One region of the Micromonospora sp. NPDC005161 genome, then DNA from elsewhere that is predicted to be linked to it. Evidence: riboswitches for the same ligand, from Rfam matches in the RefSeq annotation. Region 1 holds a riboswitch; each other region holds the start of a gene.
The links. Region 1 has a riboswitch for cyclic di-AMP ahead of ACWD5O_RS26390 (coiled-coil domain-containing protein). Riboswitches for the same ligand answer to the same signal wherever they lie in the genome.
Positions count from the first base shown of each region.

Region 2: another riboswitch for cyclic di-AMP. It lies ahead of ACWD5O_RS02575 (C40 family peptidase); the one in region 1 lies ahead of ACWD5O_RS26390 (coiled-coil domain-containing protein).
Region 3: another riboswitch for cyclic di-AMP. It lies ahead of ACWD5O_RS04745 (C39 family peptidase); the one in region 1 lies ahead of ACWD5O_RS26390 (coiled-coil domain-containing protein).

Region 1 is NZ_JBSFYQ010000032.1:61,999-66,712, forward strand. It holds gene ACWD5O_RS26370 (hypothetical protein) at 58-744, opposite strand; gene ACWD5O_RS26375 (hypothetical protein) at 772-1,059, shown strand; gene ACWD5O_RS26380 (hypothetical protein) at 1,156-1,473, shown strand; gene ACWD5O_RS26385 (NADH-quinone oxidoreductase subunit A) at 1,590-1,934, opposite strand; cyclic di-AMP (ydaO/yuaA leader) riboswitch at 2,440-2,584, shown strand; gene ACWD5O_RS26390 (coiled-coil domain-containing protein) at 2,589-3,608, shown strand; gene ACWD5O_RS26395 (glycoside hydrolase family 3 N-terminal domain-containing protein) at 3,722-4,714, opposite strand, start outside.
Region 2 is NZ_JBSFYQ010000002.1:88,127-92,840, reverse strand. It holds gene ACWD5O_RS02590 (C40 family peptidase) at 1-115, shown strand, start outside; gene ACWD5O_RS02585 (N-acetylmuramoyl-L-alanine amidase) at 178-1,632, opposite strand; gene ACWD5O_RS02580 (lysozyme family protein) at 1,681-2,160, opposite strand; cyclic di-AMP (ydaO/yuaA leader) riboswitch at 2,391-2,526, shown strand; gene ACWD5O_RS02575 (C40 family peptidase) at 2,539-3,579, shown strand; gene dcd (dCTP deaminase) at 3,666-4,244, opposite strand; gene ACWD5O_RS02565 (pyridoxamine 5'-phosphate oxidase family protein) at 4,344-4,714, shown strand, end outside.
Region 3 is NZ_JBSFYQ010000003.1:200,840-205,553, reverse strand. It holds gene ACWD5O_RS04750 (alpha/beta fold hydrolase) at 1-304, opposite strand, end outside; gene ACWD5O_RS04745 (C39 family peptidase) at 470-1,315, opposite strand; cyclic di-AMP (ydaO/yuaA leader) riboswitch at 1,542-1,683, opposite strand; gene ACWD5O_RS04740 (hypothetical protein) at 1,976-2,740, opposite strand; gene ACWD5O_RS04735 (hypothetical protein) at 2,889-3,293, opposite strand; gene ACWD5O_RS04730 (polysaccharide pyruvyl transferase family protein) at 3,691-4,714, shown strand, end outside.

The DNA of each region.
Region 1 (4,714 bases):
CCCAGGAGACCGGCCGCTGCCAGCGCCCAGAGCGGGGCTACGACCGTCACGGACGGGTCAGACACGGCTCACCTCGCGGTCCGCCGTCAACGCGTCCAGGTCGAGACTGGCGACGATGAGCCGCGCGGTGGCGAGGTCCCAGCCCCGCACGAGATCGGCTACCGCCTCGATCAGCACCGCCGGCCGCTCGTGCGCTGGTTGACCGTCCGCCTGGGCTAGTCCCTGGGCGGCGCGATCCAGCATGCTCAGCAGCCGGTCCCGAGTATCACCGCGAAGGTGCTCGGGAAGGTGCCACCGCGCCAGGTCCTGCTCGGTGAGGGGACCGAGACGTCGCATGGACCATCGCAATAGCCACGAGCGTCGCGCCATCCGCGTCAACCGACGCAGCTGCTGCGACGCGTGCGCGGTACCGTCGGCGCGCAGCACGGCGTCGCGGACACGGCGGGCACGGGACGCGGCGTCGTCGAAGCCCGCCAACGCCAACAGGCCCGCGGCGTTGTCGCACCGACGAGCCGCGAAAAGGTGCACGCTGCTGATCCGAGCGTCGGTCACGGGAGCGGACGGACCGGCATCGATGAGACTGGCTTCCGCGTCGAGGATGACGTCGCCCTGAAGGGTGCATCGCAGGACCAGACCCGCGGGCCAGTGCGCGAGCACGGGACCCAGCCGTGCGTGCAGGACGTCCAACTCCAGGCCGTCACGGTCCTCGGCGCCGCTGGCGAGCGGGATACCGGCCGGAGCCATGTTCATCTCCCCGTGTCCCATGCCGGCGTGGCCGGTGTGCTCGCCACCGCCCGCGGCATCGTGCGCCATGTCGCGGCCGTCGCCGCCGTGACCCATGCCATGGTGGCCACGCTGCGGGGTGCGGTGGTCGTCGTCAGGCTCCGTGCTGCGGCCATCGTCGTGCTGCGGGCGGTGGCTGCCGTGGCCCATCGCGTCGTGACCCGTGTGCCCAACGGCGTCGTGCTCGTGTCCACCCGCAGGCCTACCCTGCTCGCCGGGCCTCTGACAGGATTGGCCCGCTCCCCCGTGATGCTGCGGGTCCGCGGAACCATCTGATAGGCCTTCGCCGGCGTGGTGGCCGTGCTCGGCAACGCCGCGCTGGTCCCTACTCTCATGCCGTTGCGCGTCTTGGGGTCGGGCCACGTTCACCCGGTGGGTGGCATGTTCGTTGCCGCGATCTTCCGCGTGCTGCCCATACGCGCCCTGGTGCTCGGTCGGGTGATCTTCATGGCGCGCCTCCGCACCGCGGCCGTCTCGGCGATCGCGGCTGTCCGTCTGTTGCCGATCGCTGTCGCGCAGGCCCGCTTCGGCGGCGTCAAGCGCGTTGCGCACGGCGTCCGGGGAGTCGATGTCGACACGGCCCCTCGGTCCGGGAAGCTGGCTCCACAGTCGGTGCGCCACCTCGGACAGCTCCGGGCCTGGTGCGCCGCAGACGGCCAGGACATCGGCGTCCGCTGGGGACTGGGCTAAGCGCCATCCTCGCTCGAGGATGTGGCGCTCGACCGCGGCTCGTGTGAGCCAGTGCCCGGGTGCCTCTATCAGCAGCACATGCGCGTGGCGGGTCACGAGCTCGGCCCATGTGCTGTTCAGACCCACCGCAGGGCCCCCTCGCGCCACGCCCACAGCACCGCGATGAAAGCGCTGCCGAGGAAGATGAACATCTCGACGATGGCCGTGATCCCGAGCTCGGCGACCACGACCGCCCAGGGGTACATGAACAACATCTCAACGTCGAACGCGAGAAACAGCAGGGTCGCCAGGTACCACCTCACGTGGTAACGCGAGAGGGCGTGTTCCTCGGGGGGCCAGCCGGATTGGAACGGCAGGCTGGTCAGCGGCGCTGACGCGATCGCGACGGCGCGATGAGCCAAGTACAGCCCGGCCACGATCACCACAGCCACAAGTGCCATGCCCGCCGCGCCTGCGTACATTGCCGCTCCCGTCGTTCACGCCCGGATGCGCGTCGCTCCTCGGGCGCTGCCGGTCCTGGTCCCGCTGCCCGTCCCCGTCGTCTCGATCCTTCCGCCACGGCCGGTCTCCAGGGCGGACCTCGGCGAGGATCCACCGTCCGCGCACCCGCGGCGCCAGCGGCTGACGCCGGAGACCGTCGCCGCGCACCGGTGGGCCTGCATACTCTCCGGCGCCTCCCCCCGATAGGGAACCTCTGCCATCCTCTTCTACTATCGCCGAATAGTAAGAGAGGCATCCGAAGGTCGCGGCGCGGCGAGCCGGCGAGTGGCGACGAAAGCGTCCACCTCAGTGCGATCCCGGCCGCGCCTCACCACATCAACGGGGACCTCGGCGAGGCGTCACCTCAGCTGCGGTGGAGAGGGCATGGCCGGTTACAGACTGCCTTCGATTGGCTGCCTCAATCCGTTTCTGACCCTAGATCCGTCGGCCTACTCCGCGGTTGCCTCACTGCCAGTCACCGCCGACAACGCGCAACAGCGTAGGCATGGCCCCCTCATCGCCGGGCGGCGAGCCGGGGACCGGAGTCACTGGCGTGAAGCCGCTCCAGCGGTAGGGGTTAATTCCGCTCCGAACCCCTGAGCTAACCCGGTCCGCGTTTCACGGAAGGGAACACTGTGACGGCACCCCTGCGCCGCTGGTTGACACCTGTGGTGGCCGTACTCGCTGCCCTGACGGTCCTGGCCGGACCGGTGCCAGCGTTCGCCGCCCCCTCCACGCCCACCCCTTCAGGGCACGAGGAAGACGACGAACCTCGGTTGCTCAGCGACGTCATCGAGTCGCGCAACCGCGACTACAGCAAGGCCAAGGCCAATCTGGCGAAATCCCAGAAACGCCAGTTGGAACTCGCGATGGAGGGGAAGCGGGCGCAGGGCGAGTTGGATGCCCTGGCGCCCCAGGTCAGCCAGATTGCCGCGCAGTCCTACCGAACCGGCCGCATCGGTGCGGTCGCGATGCTGCTGGACAACAACAGTCCCGACTCATTCGTCCAGCGAGCCGGGGCTCTCGATGAGCTCAGCATGATCAACGCAGCGCGGTTGGCCGAGGTGAACGCGGTCAAGAACCGGGCCGAGCAGGCGAGGCCGGCACTCGACGCCGAGGTGCGCAAGCAGCAGAAGTTCACGAACGACATGGCGCGGCAGAAACGGGAGGCGGAGAAGGCCCTCTCGCTCGTCGGAGGTCAGGGCTTCACCGGAGGTCTGGTGTCGGCTACGTCGCCGGTGGCCCGGATCGCCCCCGGCCGCACGTCCGACGGGGACTGGCGGCCCGAGTCGTGCTCGGAGAAGGACCTCACCACCTCCGGCTGCGTCACCCCCCGAGCACTGCACATGTACAAGGAGGTCAAGCGGGCCGGCTTCAACCGGTTCGTCGGCTGCTACCGCTCCGGCGGCCCCTGGGAGCATCCCAAAGGCCGGGCCTGCGACTGGTCGCTGCAAAAGAGCGGCTTCCGGTCCTGGTACAACAACGACACGCGCATGTATGGCAACAATCTTGCCGCGTTCCTCCTGCGCAACGCCGACCGCCTGGGTATTTACTACGTGATCTGGAACCGCCAGATCTGGTTCCCGGCTACCGGTTGGAAGTCCTACAGCGGACCCTCCAATCATACGGACCACGTCCCCGTGTCGCTGCTATAGCAGCCGCCTGACTGGCCCGGCCAACTAGATTTCACCGGTCTGGTGACGGCCTGCCGTGTCGGGCGCCGGGGCAGTGACGCTGCGTACCTACTTGCTGCCCTGACGCGGGACGGTCAGCGTTTCGGGCGGAGGGCGTCAACCCGGACGACGGACTGGTCAATGTGCGCCTCGGTGAGCTGGCCGCGGCGAACAAGAGCAGCCACGGTGTCGAGAGTCTTGTCGAAGATTTCTGGGTCGTATACCTGCTGGTTGGCGAAGACAAGTAGGTCGACACCCGCCTGCAGCGCCAGGTGGGCCGCCTCCGCGGACCCGTAGCGGCGGGTGATGGCAACGGCCTGCATGTCGTCGCTGACCACTGGTCCCTGCCAACCGAGTTCGCCGCGGAGCAGGCCCGTCACGACTGGTCGTGACAGCGACGCGGGCCGGTTCGGGTCTAACTGTGTGTTGAGCACGTGGGCGGCCATCACGGAGTCCGCAAGTCCGGCCTGGATGAGTCGTCGGAACGGCTCCAGCTCGATGGGCTGCCAGGTGGAGCTGACGTCGACGACCTCAAAGTCGGTGTTACCGGCGGCGCTGCCCGATCCTGGGAAGTGCTTGAGGGTGGTCTTTACACCGGCGGCGCGATGAACCTGGATCTCCTCGGTGGCGTTGGTGACGACGATGTCAGGATTGGCGGAGAAGCTACGGCCGAGTTTTCCAATCGCCCGGCTTTCGGGATTGACGTTCAGGTCCACGACTGGCGTGTAGTTGAGGTTGACCCCGATCTGCGTCAGGCTGGCGACGAGGCTGCGCGCCCATTCGCGTGTCACCGTCGCCGAGTTCTCGCCGCCGATCTCCGCCTGTGACTTGATCGCGGGAAACCCGTTGCCCGGGTTGAGCCGGGTGGTTCGGCCCCCTTCCTGGTCGATCGACACGATGAGCCGTCCCGGCGAGGCGGTCTTCAGGTCCTTGATGAGCGCGGTGACCTGCCGTGGTGACCGGATGTTGCGCTCAGAATCGGTTTCCAGGTCCCGGTCGAACAGGATCACTCCGCCGAGGCCGGCCCTGACCGCCCTGACGATCCAGTCGTTCTGATTCGCGCGGTCACCGCGGAAGCCCACCACGAG
Region 2 (4,714 bases), on a different contig from region 1:
TGTCGGCCTGTATCTGGGCAACGACAAGATGGTGCACGCGCCACGCGCCGGCAAACCGGTGCAGGTGGCCAGCATCAACAACATGCCGGTCGCCGGGTTCCGCAGACCCGGCTGATCCAACAGCCACGACGAGGGCCCCCGGTCGAACGACCGGGGGCCCTCGTGCCGTTCAACGGTTCAGCGGGGTGCGCCCACCGTGGACGGCAGGAGCTGTACGTCGGCGAGGTCGACGTACATGATCCGGTGACCGAACTGGATCTGCGCGTACCGGTTCTGGCCGCGGATGACCGTCCAGTCGCCCGGCGAGGAGCCGTCGAACGTTGTAGCCCGGTAGTACTCGCCCGGCAGCACCGCGCCGACGGCGTACCGCTGGCCGGCCGCCAGGGTGTACTGCAGCGGCGAGATCGGCTCGTATGGCACCCCGGCCGGGTAGGCGGCCTCCTCGGGGTACGCCCGCCCGTACACGGGGATGGTGGCCCGTCCGGGCTTCGGGGTGGCCACCACGCCGACGGTCCAGGTGGCGGTCGGCGCCGACGCCGGGTTGTGGAACCACGCCTTCTGTCCGAGATACCAGATCGCCGTCCAGTCGCCCTGCCGACCGGCGAGGGCGTACGTCTGGCCGGCGGAGGCCCGGGTGCCGTGGTCCGACACCTCCATCGTGTTCGGGGTGCCGTCGGGGCGCAGTGCGATGTCGTTGACCAGCGGCGCGTCCGCGGACGGCGCACTGCGCAGCACCACCGACGATGAGCCGCGCGGCGCGCACGGCACACCGGCGGTGACGCAGCCGGTGAACGCCGGCTGGTTGGTGGCGTAGTCGGGGCCGATCCGGACCAGCCCGGAGGCCGGGATGCCGGTGTCCAGCCGCGGCGCGTGCAGCAGCGTGAAGTAGTGCGTCCAGTCCCAGTACGGGCCCGGGTCCCAGTGCATCCCGCGCACGGTGGAGGCGACGGTGCCGGGCACGTTGTCGTGGCCGATGATGTGCTGGCGGTCCAGCGGGATCCCCAGCTGCAGGGCGAGGTGCCGGACCAGCTTGGCGGAGGTCCGGTACATCGCCTCGGTGTACCAGGTGCCCTGCGCGGCGAAGCCCTCGTGTTCCAGCCCGATCGACTTGGCGTTGACGTACCAGTTGCCGGCGTGCCAGCCGACGTCCTTGGTCTTCACGTGCTGGGCGATGTGCCCGTCCACCGAGCGCAGCGAGTAGTGCCAGCTCACGTAGGTGGGGTCCTGGACGAGTTGCAGCGTGGTCGCCCAGCTCGCCTCGGTGTCGTGGATGACGATGTACTCGATCTTCTGCCGGCCGGGTCGGTCGGAGAGGTCGTGGTTGCCGTAGTTCCCGGCGCCGAACGCCTCGTAGGGCGCCGGGATCCACTCGCAGGAGATGGTGCGGGGGCACTCCAGCCCGTCGGGGCGGGCGAGCCGGCGCAGTCCCAGCCGGTCCAGCCAGGAGCGCTGCGGTTGGATTGCCCGGGCCGGCAGCGTGATCCGCTGGCCGTCGTCGGTCACCCGGGACTCGCCGGCGCCGATGGTGGTGAACACCTCGTCGGCGAAGGCCGCCGCGGCGTCCGCGCTGTCCGCGCCGGCGTAGCGGGCCACCGCGCCGTACCAGGCTGCCGGGTCGGTGCCGGCCCCCACCGGTGCGCCCAGTTCCCGCTGGTACGCGGCCAGCAGTGCCGCGCCGCCTCAGATGTTGACGCTCGGGTCGGTGCGCAGCGACTCGGGGGCGGCGCCGGTCAGTGCGGCGGCGGCGTCCATGGTCTGCAACGCTGCGGCGGGCGGCGCGGGATCCTCGGCGGGTCGGGGCGCCATCTCCCGTGCGGGGCGGGAGTCGTCGCCGCGCGGGTCCTCGGTGCCGGCGTCGTGGTGGCTGCGCCCCGGTAGGGCGGCCACGTGCCGGGCGTCGGTCAGGTGCATCGGGCCGTAGCCGCCGCTGGTACTCGGCGTGCCGGCGTTGCTGTCCCAACGTGACTCCAGATAGGAGACGCCGAGCAGCACGTCGGCCGGTACGCCGTACTCGGTCGCCGCGGCGGCGTACTGCTGCTGGCGGTCGGCGGTGGGTGCGGCCACGGCTGGGCCGGCGGGTAGGGGAACCGCGGTCGCGGCGGCGACCACGGCGGCGGCGAGCAGCGCGCGCCGGCCGGTGGACAGGGTTGGACCGTGCATCGAACCCCCTAGATCTGAAGGGCGAAGTGAGGTCACCTTCGCCCCGCCCGGGGCTCCCGTCAATACCTTTCGACCTACCGAGGTTCGTGGAAGGAAACCTTCGTTCCCGGCCGTCGTCGCCGGCAATCGGTACGGAGTGTCACGGCCCCACCGGTTGCGGATCGGTAACGGTCGTCTCTACTCTGGTCATTCGTCGGGCCGACAGCAGCTCCGCCCACCCGGGCGGTAACGGACCGACACCGCCGAGTCGCTTCCGAGCGAGCCGGGGACCCAGGTTTCTGGGGTGAATCCGCAGCCACTGCGGTAGGGCGTCCACCTTCCCGCCCGAACCCGTCAGCTAACCCGGTAGGCGGTCGGGAAGAAGGAGTACGGAACCCGGTGGCTCACCATGCCCCGCGGCCGTCGTCCGAGCGGTCGGCGTCAGCCGGCCCGACGTCGATCGTGCCGCGCTCACGCTGGTCCCGCTTCACCACCGCCCTCGCCGCCCTGGTCGGCGTTGCCGTCGTCCTGACGGGCAGCGCCACGGCGGCCCACGCCGACCCCTCCGTCGCCGAGATCGAGCGCCAGATCGACGCCGACTGGAACAAGCTCGAACCGATCATCGAACGGCACAACGCCACCCGGGCCGACCTGGCCGCGAAGCGCAAGCAGGCCAACGCGCTGGCCGCCCGGATCGCCCCGCTGGAGCGCCAGGTCGACGCTGCGATGGACAAGGTCAGCTCCCTGGCTGTGCGCGCGTACAAGGGCGAGAACGTCTCCACCGTCAACGCCGTGCTGGGCAGCCGGTCACCGAGCGACGTGGTCGGGCAGCTCGAGATGCTCGACCGGTTTGCGCACAACCAGCAGCAGGACGTGCGGCAGGTGGCCGACCTGCGTGACCAACTGGCCGCGCAGAAGGCGCCACTGGACGAGATGGTGGCCCAGCTGACCCGGACCGAGGCCCAGCTGGCGGCCAAGAAGAAGCAGATCAACGACGAGATCGACCGCCTGCAGAAGCTGCGCCTGAAGGTTTACGGCAACGGTGGCGGCGGTCCGCTGCGTCCGGCGCCCTGCCCGGCCAGCTACCCCGGCGGCGGTGCCGGTGTGGCCGTCAAGTTCGCCTGCGCCCAGATCGGCAAGCCCTACGTGTGGGGTGCCGAGGGTCCGAACTCGTACGACTGCTCCGGGTTGATGCTGGCCGCCTGGGCCAAGGCCGGTGTGTCGCTGCCGCACAACGCCGCCCAGCAGAGCCGGGTGACCAAGGACGTCAGCCGGGCCAACCTACGCGCCGGTGATCTGGTCTTCTACTACAGCGACATCCACCACGTCGGGATGTACGTGGGTAATGGCTGGGTCGTGCACGCCTCGCAGGCCGGTCAGCCGATCAAGATGAAGAAGGTCGACGACGGCCCGATCCACAGCTACGGCCGCCCAGGCTGAGATGTAAGCAGGGGCCCCTTCTTAACGCCTCCGGTATAGGAGGGGCCCCTTACTAACACGGCGGGCGCATTGCCCGACGAGTGGCTTCAGCGGGTCGGCCAGGTGCGCCAGTGCTGCCAGGCGCGGCTCGGGGTCGGCCCGCGCTGCCCCTGGTAACGCGAGCCGTACACCACCGAGCCGTACGGGTGCTCGGCCGGCGAGGAGAGCCGGAAGATGCAGAGCTGCCCGATCTTCATGCCCGGCCAGAGGGTGATCGGCAGGTTCGCCACGTTGGACAGCTCCAGCGTCACGTGCCCCGAGAAGCCCGGGTCGATGAAGCCGGCGGTGGAGTGCGTGAGCAGACCGAGCCGGCCCAGGCTCGACTTGCCCTCCAGCCGGCCGGCGAGCTGGTCGCCCAGTGAGATGACCTCGAGCGTCGAGGCCAGCACGAACTCGCCCGGGTGCAGCACGAACGGCTCGCCGTCAGGCACCTCGACGACCGAGGTGAGGTCGTCCTGCTGCATTGCCGGGTCGATGTGGGTGTAGAGATGGTTGTTGAAGACCCGGAACAGCCGGTCGAGTCGTACGTCGATGCTGGACGGTTGGACCAGGGTGGGCTCGAACGGCTCCAGGCCCAGCGTGCCGGCCTTGATCTCGGAGACCAGGTCGCGGTCGGAGAGCAGCATCGGACCACCATAGCGGCGTTTGCCGCAGTGACAGGATTCGGTGCCGGTGACCAGCGCGTCGAGGTCGCTGATCGTACATTTGTTCGATAGAATGTCCACATGGCTTCCTGGTCCGAATTCGCCGCCGACGAGCCCCGACTCGCCGACGGGATCCGCGTTCTCCTTCAGCAGTACGGGCCGGGCTTCGGCTATCTGGCCACGGTCCGCGCCGACGGCGGGCCCCGGGTCCACCCGGTCTCCCCGGTCATCACCGACGAGGGTCTGTTCTGCTTCGTCATCGACTCTCCGAAGCGCCGTGACCTCGAACGGGACGGCCGTTACGCGCTGCACTCGTTCCCGCCGGAGGAGAGCGACGACGAGGCGTACGTGGCGGGGCACGCCTGGCCGGTGACCGATCCGGCTCGGGTGGCGCGGCTGGCGCAGAGCGCCCGGGCCGAGCCGCAGGTCGACTGGCGGCTGTTCGAGTTCAC
Region 3 (4,714 bases), on a different contig from region 1:
GCGATCCGGCGGCGCGGGCGGCCAGCGCCAGGCCGACCACCCCGCCCAGCGAGTGCCCGAGCACGACGATCCGGTCGTCGGGGGCGAGGCCGTGGGCGATCCGCTCGGCGAACCCGGCGAAGGAGTACGACGGCAGCGGCGCCGACCAGCCGTGACCGGCGAGGTCCGGTGCCAGCCACCGCCCCGGCCAGTGCTGCTCCAGCAGCGGCGCCCAGGGCAGCCAGACGTCGCCGGTCGCCCCCATTCCGTGCAGCAGCAGCAGGACCGGCCCGCGGCCGGTGTGACCACCCGATTCATCCACCACGGCCGCAGTCTCCCACGGTTCGCCGGCGGGTACGAGAGGCCTCGTCGGCGGGACGACGGCGAACCACCTCGCGCGGTACGGCTTCACCGGCCGCCGACCACGTGAGAAAACGCCGCGGGCGCCGGCCCCTTGTGGGGGACGGCGCCCGCGGCGGCTGCGCCCGGGTCAGGCGGAGTAACCCCGAGTGGCGATCCAGTTCGCCAGGTCGATCGTGGTGATCCAGTACGACGGGTCGGCGGCGTTCGCCGAGTCGGCGATCCGCACGGTCCGGCCGTTGTCCTTGTAACCCACCACGGCGATGTAGTGCCCGCCGCCGTAGGAGTGCCAGCCACCATCGGTGTCGGTGGCGTCGCCGACGACGTTGGCCACCACGCCTCGGCCGGCGGTGATCGCCGTGACCACGTCGGCCTGGAGCCGGTCCATCTGGGCCGGGCTGGGCGCGCCGGTGAACATCCGGGTCCGGTACGGGGAGCCCTTCACCTCGGCGTTGAGCACCCGGGTGGTGTCCAGGGCCGAGTTGGTGCCCATCTCGGTGGTGCCCAGCTCGACGCCGAGCTCGTCCTGGGTGCGGTCGATCCCGGTGGCGCTGAGCGCGTTGCGGGTGGCCGCCGGGCCACAGTTGTAGTACGTGTTCTGCGCCTGGTAGTCGTAGTCGAGCACCTTGGTCGCGGGCGGCTTCGGCGCCGGCTTACGGGTCAGGTCCGGGTTGCCGGTGGCCTTGGCGGCGGGCGACGCGGCGCTGGCCGTCGGGGTGGCGGTGCTCGGCGAGGTGCTGGCCGAGGGGGCCGCGACGCGAGCCTCGCCGCGGGAGGCGACGGTGTCGCTGCGCATCTCGGCGACCGTGGTCGCGGTGTGCTGGCTGGCCGGGGCGTCGTCGGTGCCGGCGATCAGGGCGCCGGTGGTGGTCGCGAGCGCCAGGGCCGCGGCGGAGGCGGCGACGATCTGGTAGGGGCGCTCGGTGGCGAGACGACGGAGCTGACGCTTCAGGGTGTGCTTCACGGGGTCCTCCACGGATCGAGGGGAGAGCGGCACACCGGGCCGGACCGGTATCCGGACAGGCGCCAGCGCGCGGACCGTGGTCCGCGGGTGGTGAACCGCTCAGGGGTGTGCCCGGCGTGGCCGGGCGGAAGAGGCGGTGACCCGGGGGGTCAGCTCACCGGACGGATGAGCGGGGGCACCGCGGCGCCGTGGAGGCGGGGAAACAACCGAGGGGTGGAGAGGTGCTGCACGAGGATGGAACTCCTTCCGACACCGCCTACCGGGTTAGCTGACGGATTCGGGCGGGAAGATCGCCCTACCGCGGGCCGTGGCTCGCGGATTCACCCCGGACTTACTGATGGGTCCCCGGTTCGTTGATCACGATTGAGCGGGTCGGCGCGGCGTCGCCTCTTGCGAACGGTTACCGCACCGGACGGGACGACACTACTGGCCGGCTCAGGCCCTGCCAAGCCAGGTTCACCTGCGTAAACCTGAAATCATGCGCCAATTTCTGCGCGTATTGCCACTGACGTGACTCGATGGGACAACCGGTTACGGTGTCGCCTCCGGTCGACAACCGGACAGGCCGTCGAGAATGCCGCCGCATTTGCGCGAACATTGTGCCCGACCGTTCCAGCTGCCCGATCCGGCGCCGGTGTGACCGGGCTCACGCGCCCGGTCGGGCATTTCCGGTCAGCCCACCCGCGCCGGGCGCCAGCGCGCCGCGGTCGCCGGACGGGCCGCCGCGGTCACCGCCGGTCGGACCGGCACCCGGATCGGCCGCAACCGGGCCGCCGCCGCGTACGCCTCCTCGGCGAGCGTGCGGGCCGCCTCGGCGGCCAGTTCCGCATCCCGCCAGGTGGATCGTTCGCGCTCGGCGGCGGCCCGGTGCTCGACCCACCTGCCGTCCCGGACAGCGCGGCTCAGCAGCACCTCCTGCTCGACCGGGTGCCGTCGGGGATCCCAGCCGTTGCGGTGTGCGAAAACGTCAGTGAGCTGACGCATCGACAGGTCGCCGCGCCAGTGCGCCGCCATCGCCGCGCGGTGCAGGTAACGCTCCCGGGCGGCGTACTCCGTCGGGGAGCGCGGCGTGCGCGGGGTGGGCAGCGAACCGGCGCCGGCGAAGCGGCGGGCGGCGCGGTCCGCCTCCTCGTACCCGGCCCAGGCCCGCTCGGCCGCCTCCTGCGCGGCCAGCCAGTCGGCGCGACGTCGGCGGGCGGTCTGCGCCGCGCCGGCGGCGGCGACGGCCACCTCCTCGGCGTACCGGTGCAGGTCCGCCGCCTCGACGGCGGCCAGTTCCCGGGCCGTGGGCGCCGGGGACTCCTCGACGGTCGGCCGGTCCCGCTCGGGGCGGGCGATCAGCACGGTGAGCACGGTCAGGGCCAACAGGAACAGTGCCGACCAGATGGCGGCGGCCTGCGGAACCTCGGTCAGGAACCGGTAGAGGACGGTCTCCATGAACGGCACCTCGGGGGGAAGATCGCTGCGGTGGGGAGCCGCACGGCCGACCCGGGCCGGGATCACCGTGGCGGGCCACGGGCCGACGGGCGGGGTGTGCGGAGGTACGTGATCGACAGGCGTGGTGACGGGACGTCGTCCCGGTGGCTCAGAGCCTCGGCGGGGCCCGGGACGCCCGGGTGGCCGGATCGGCGGTGCGCGGCGATCGCCGCGGACCGGTCCCGACCGCGGAGGCGCCGGCCTCCGCCGGCACGGCGGCCTCGACGGCGGGCGCCGCCGGGGGCGCGTCCGGCGAGATCGGCGGGGCGGCGTGGTCGACAGCGACCGGAGCCGCGAGATCGGCGGCGCCCGTGGGGGCGACCCATCCGGACGACGGAGAGCCCGAGGACACCACCGAGGTGGGCAGCGGGACGGCCGAGGCGGGCGGGGCGGCCGACGCGGGTGACGCGCCCGAGCCGAGGGCCAGGGCGGCGACCACGGCGAGGCTGGTCAGTATCCGCGTCGCCCAGCGCGCCACCCACCACAGCGGACAGGTGAGCGCGACGGGAGGCACGCCCCCACGCTACCGCCGGTGCCGTCCGGGCGCATCGACGCCGGGCGTGTCGGATACCGCCGCGCCGCCGGATCTGACCAGCGCGGACGCTCGTCGTGGACGTCGAGCGGCGGGCCGCTCAGCGGTCGGCGTACGCCGATCGGCGCTCGGTGTCGGCTGTCGCGCTCCGCTGGCGCGGCAGGACGGGAGCCGACCCGGCGTCGGCGGTCCCGGTACCGCCCCGACCGGGCACCTTACCGGCGGCGGTCGGCACCCGTCACCTCGCCGATGGTGACGCCTGCGTATGTTCCGGCTGACGCGTGTCCTAATATTCCGGGACCGGAGGTGACGGCTCGCCCGCCTGTCCAGGCCTGGGCGGTGCTGTGCCCGGGCGCCAGCAGACGAGAGGTGGAGCCCCATGCACCAGCGGATTCTGATGCGGGCGAAGAAGGGCCCCTTCGACGTCTACTCCCCGGAGGAGACGTTTCAGGGCAACTGGATCGGCGAGAACAACGGCAACCTGGTCTTCAGCCACGCCGCGCACAAGATCCTGCGTACCAGCACGGCCGAGATCACCTCGACCGGCTTCAAGGTCGACCTACGCGACGTCGACCGCATCAACGAGCAGTACGACGTCTACGTCATCCCGCTGGCCAACGCGTTCCGCCGCAGTTACGCGCACCGCATCGAGGCGATGACCAAGCTGGTCGAGCGGTTGAAGATCCCGGTGGTGGTGCTGGGGGTGGGCGTACAGACCAATGTCGCGGGCGACCGGGAGTACCTGCGCCCGATCGACGGTGTGGTCAGCCGGTTCGTCCGGGCGGTGCTCAACCGCTCGCATAGCATCGGCGTCCGGGGCGAGATCACCGAGGGCTACCTGCGGACGTTGGGCTTCTCGGCGGTCGACGTGATCGGCTGCCCGTCGATGTTCCTCCACGGCGACACCCTCGGGGTGGAGAAGGGCAAGGCGGCGCTGGAGCCGAACGACCGGGTCGCCCTGACCGTCTCGCCGTACGTGAAGTCCATGGGAAAGATCATCGCTTCGCACCAGCGGCGCTACCCCAACCTGCGCTACCTCCCGCAGGACCTGAAGACCCTGGGCACCCTGCTCTACGGCGACGCCCCGGAGGACCGGGGGAAGACCAGCACCATCCCGATCCACGCCTCGCACCCGCTGTTCACCGAGGACAAGGTGCGGATGTTCCTCGACCCGTGGACCTGGATGGACTACCTCGCCGGCTTCGACTTCGCCTTCGGCACCCGCATCCACGGCACCATCACGGCGCTGGTCGCCGGGACGCCCGGGTACCTGTTCGCACACGATTCGCGCACCCTGGAACTGGCCCGCTACTTCGACATCCCGCACCGGGTGATGAAGGACGTGCCGGCCGACGTCGACGCCGCCGACCTGTACGAGGAGGCCGACTACACGGCGATGAACA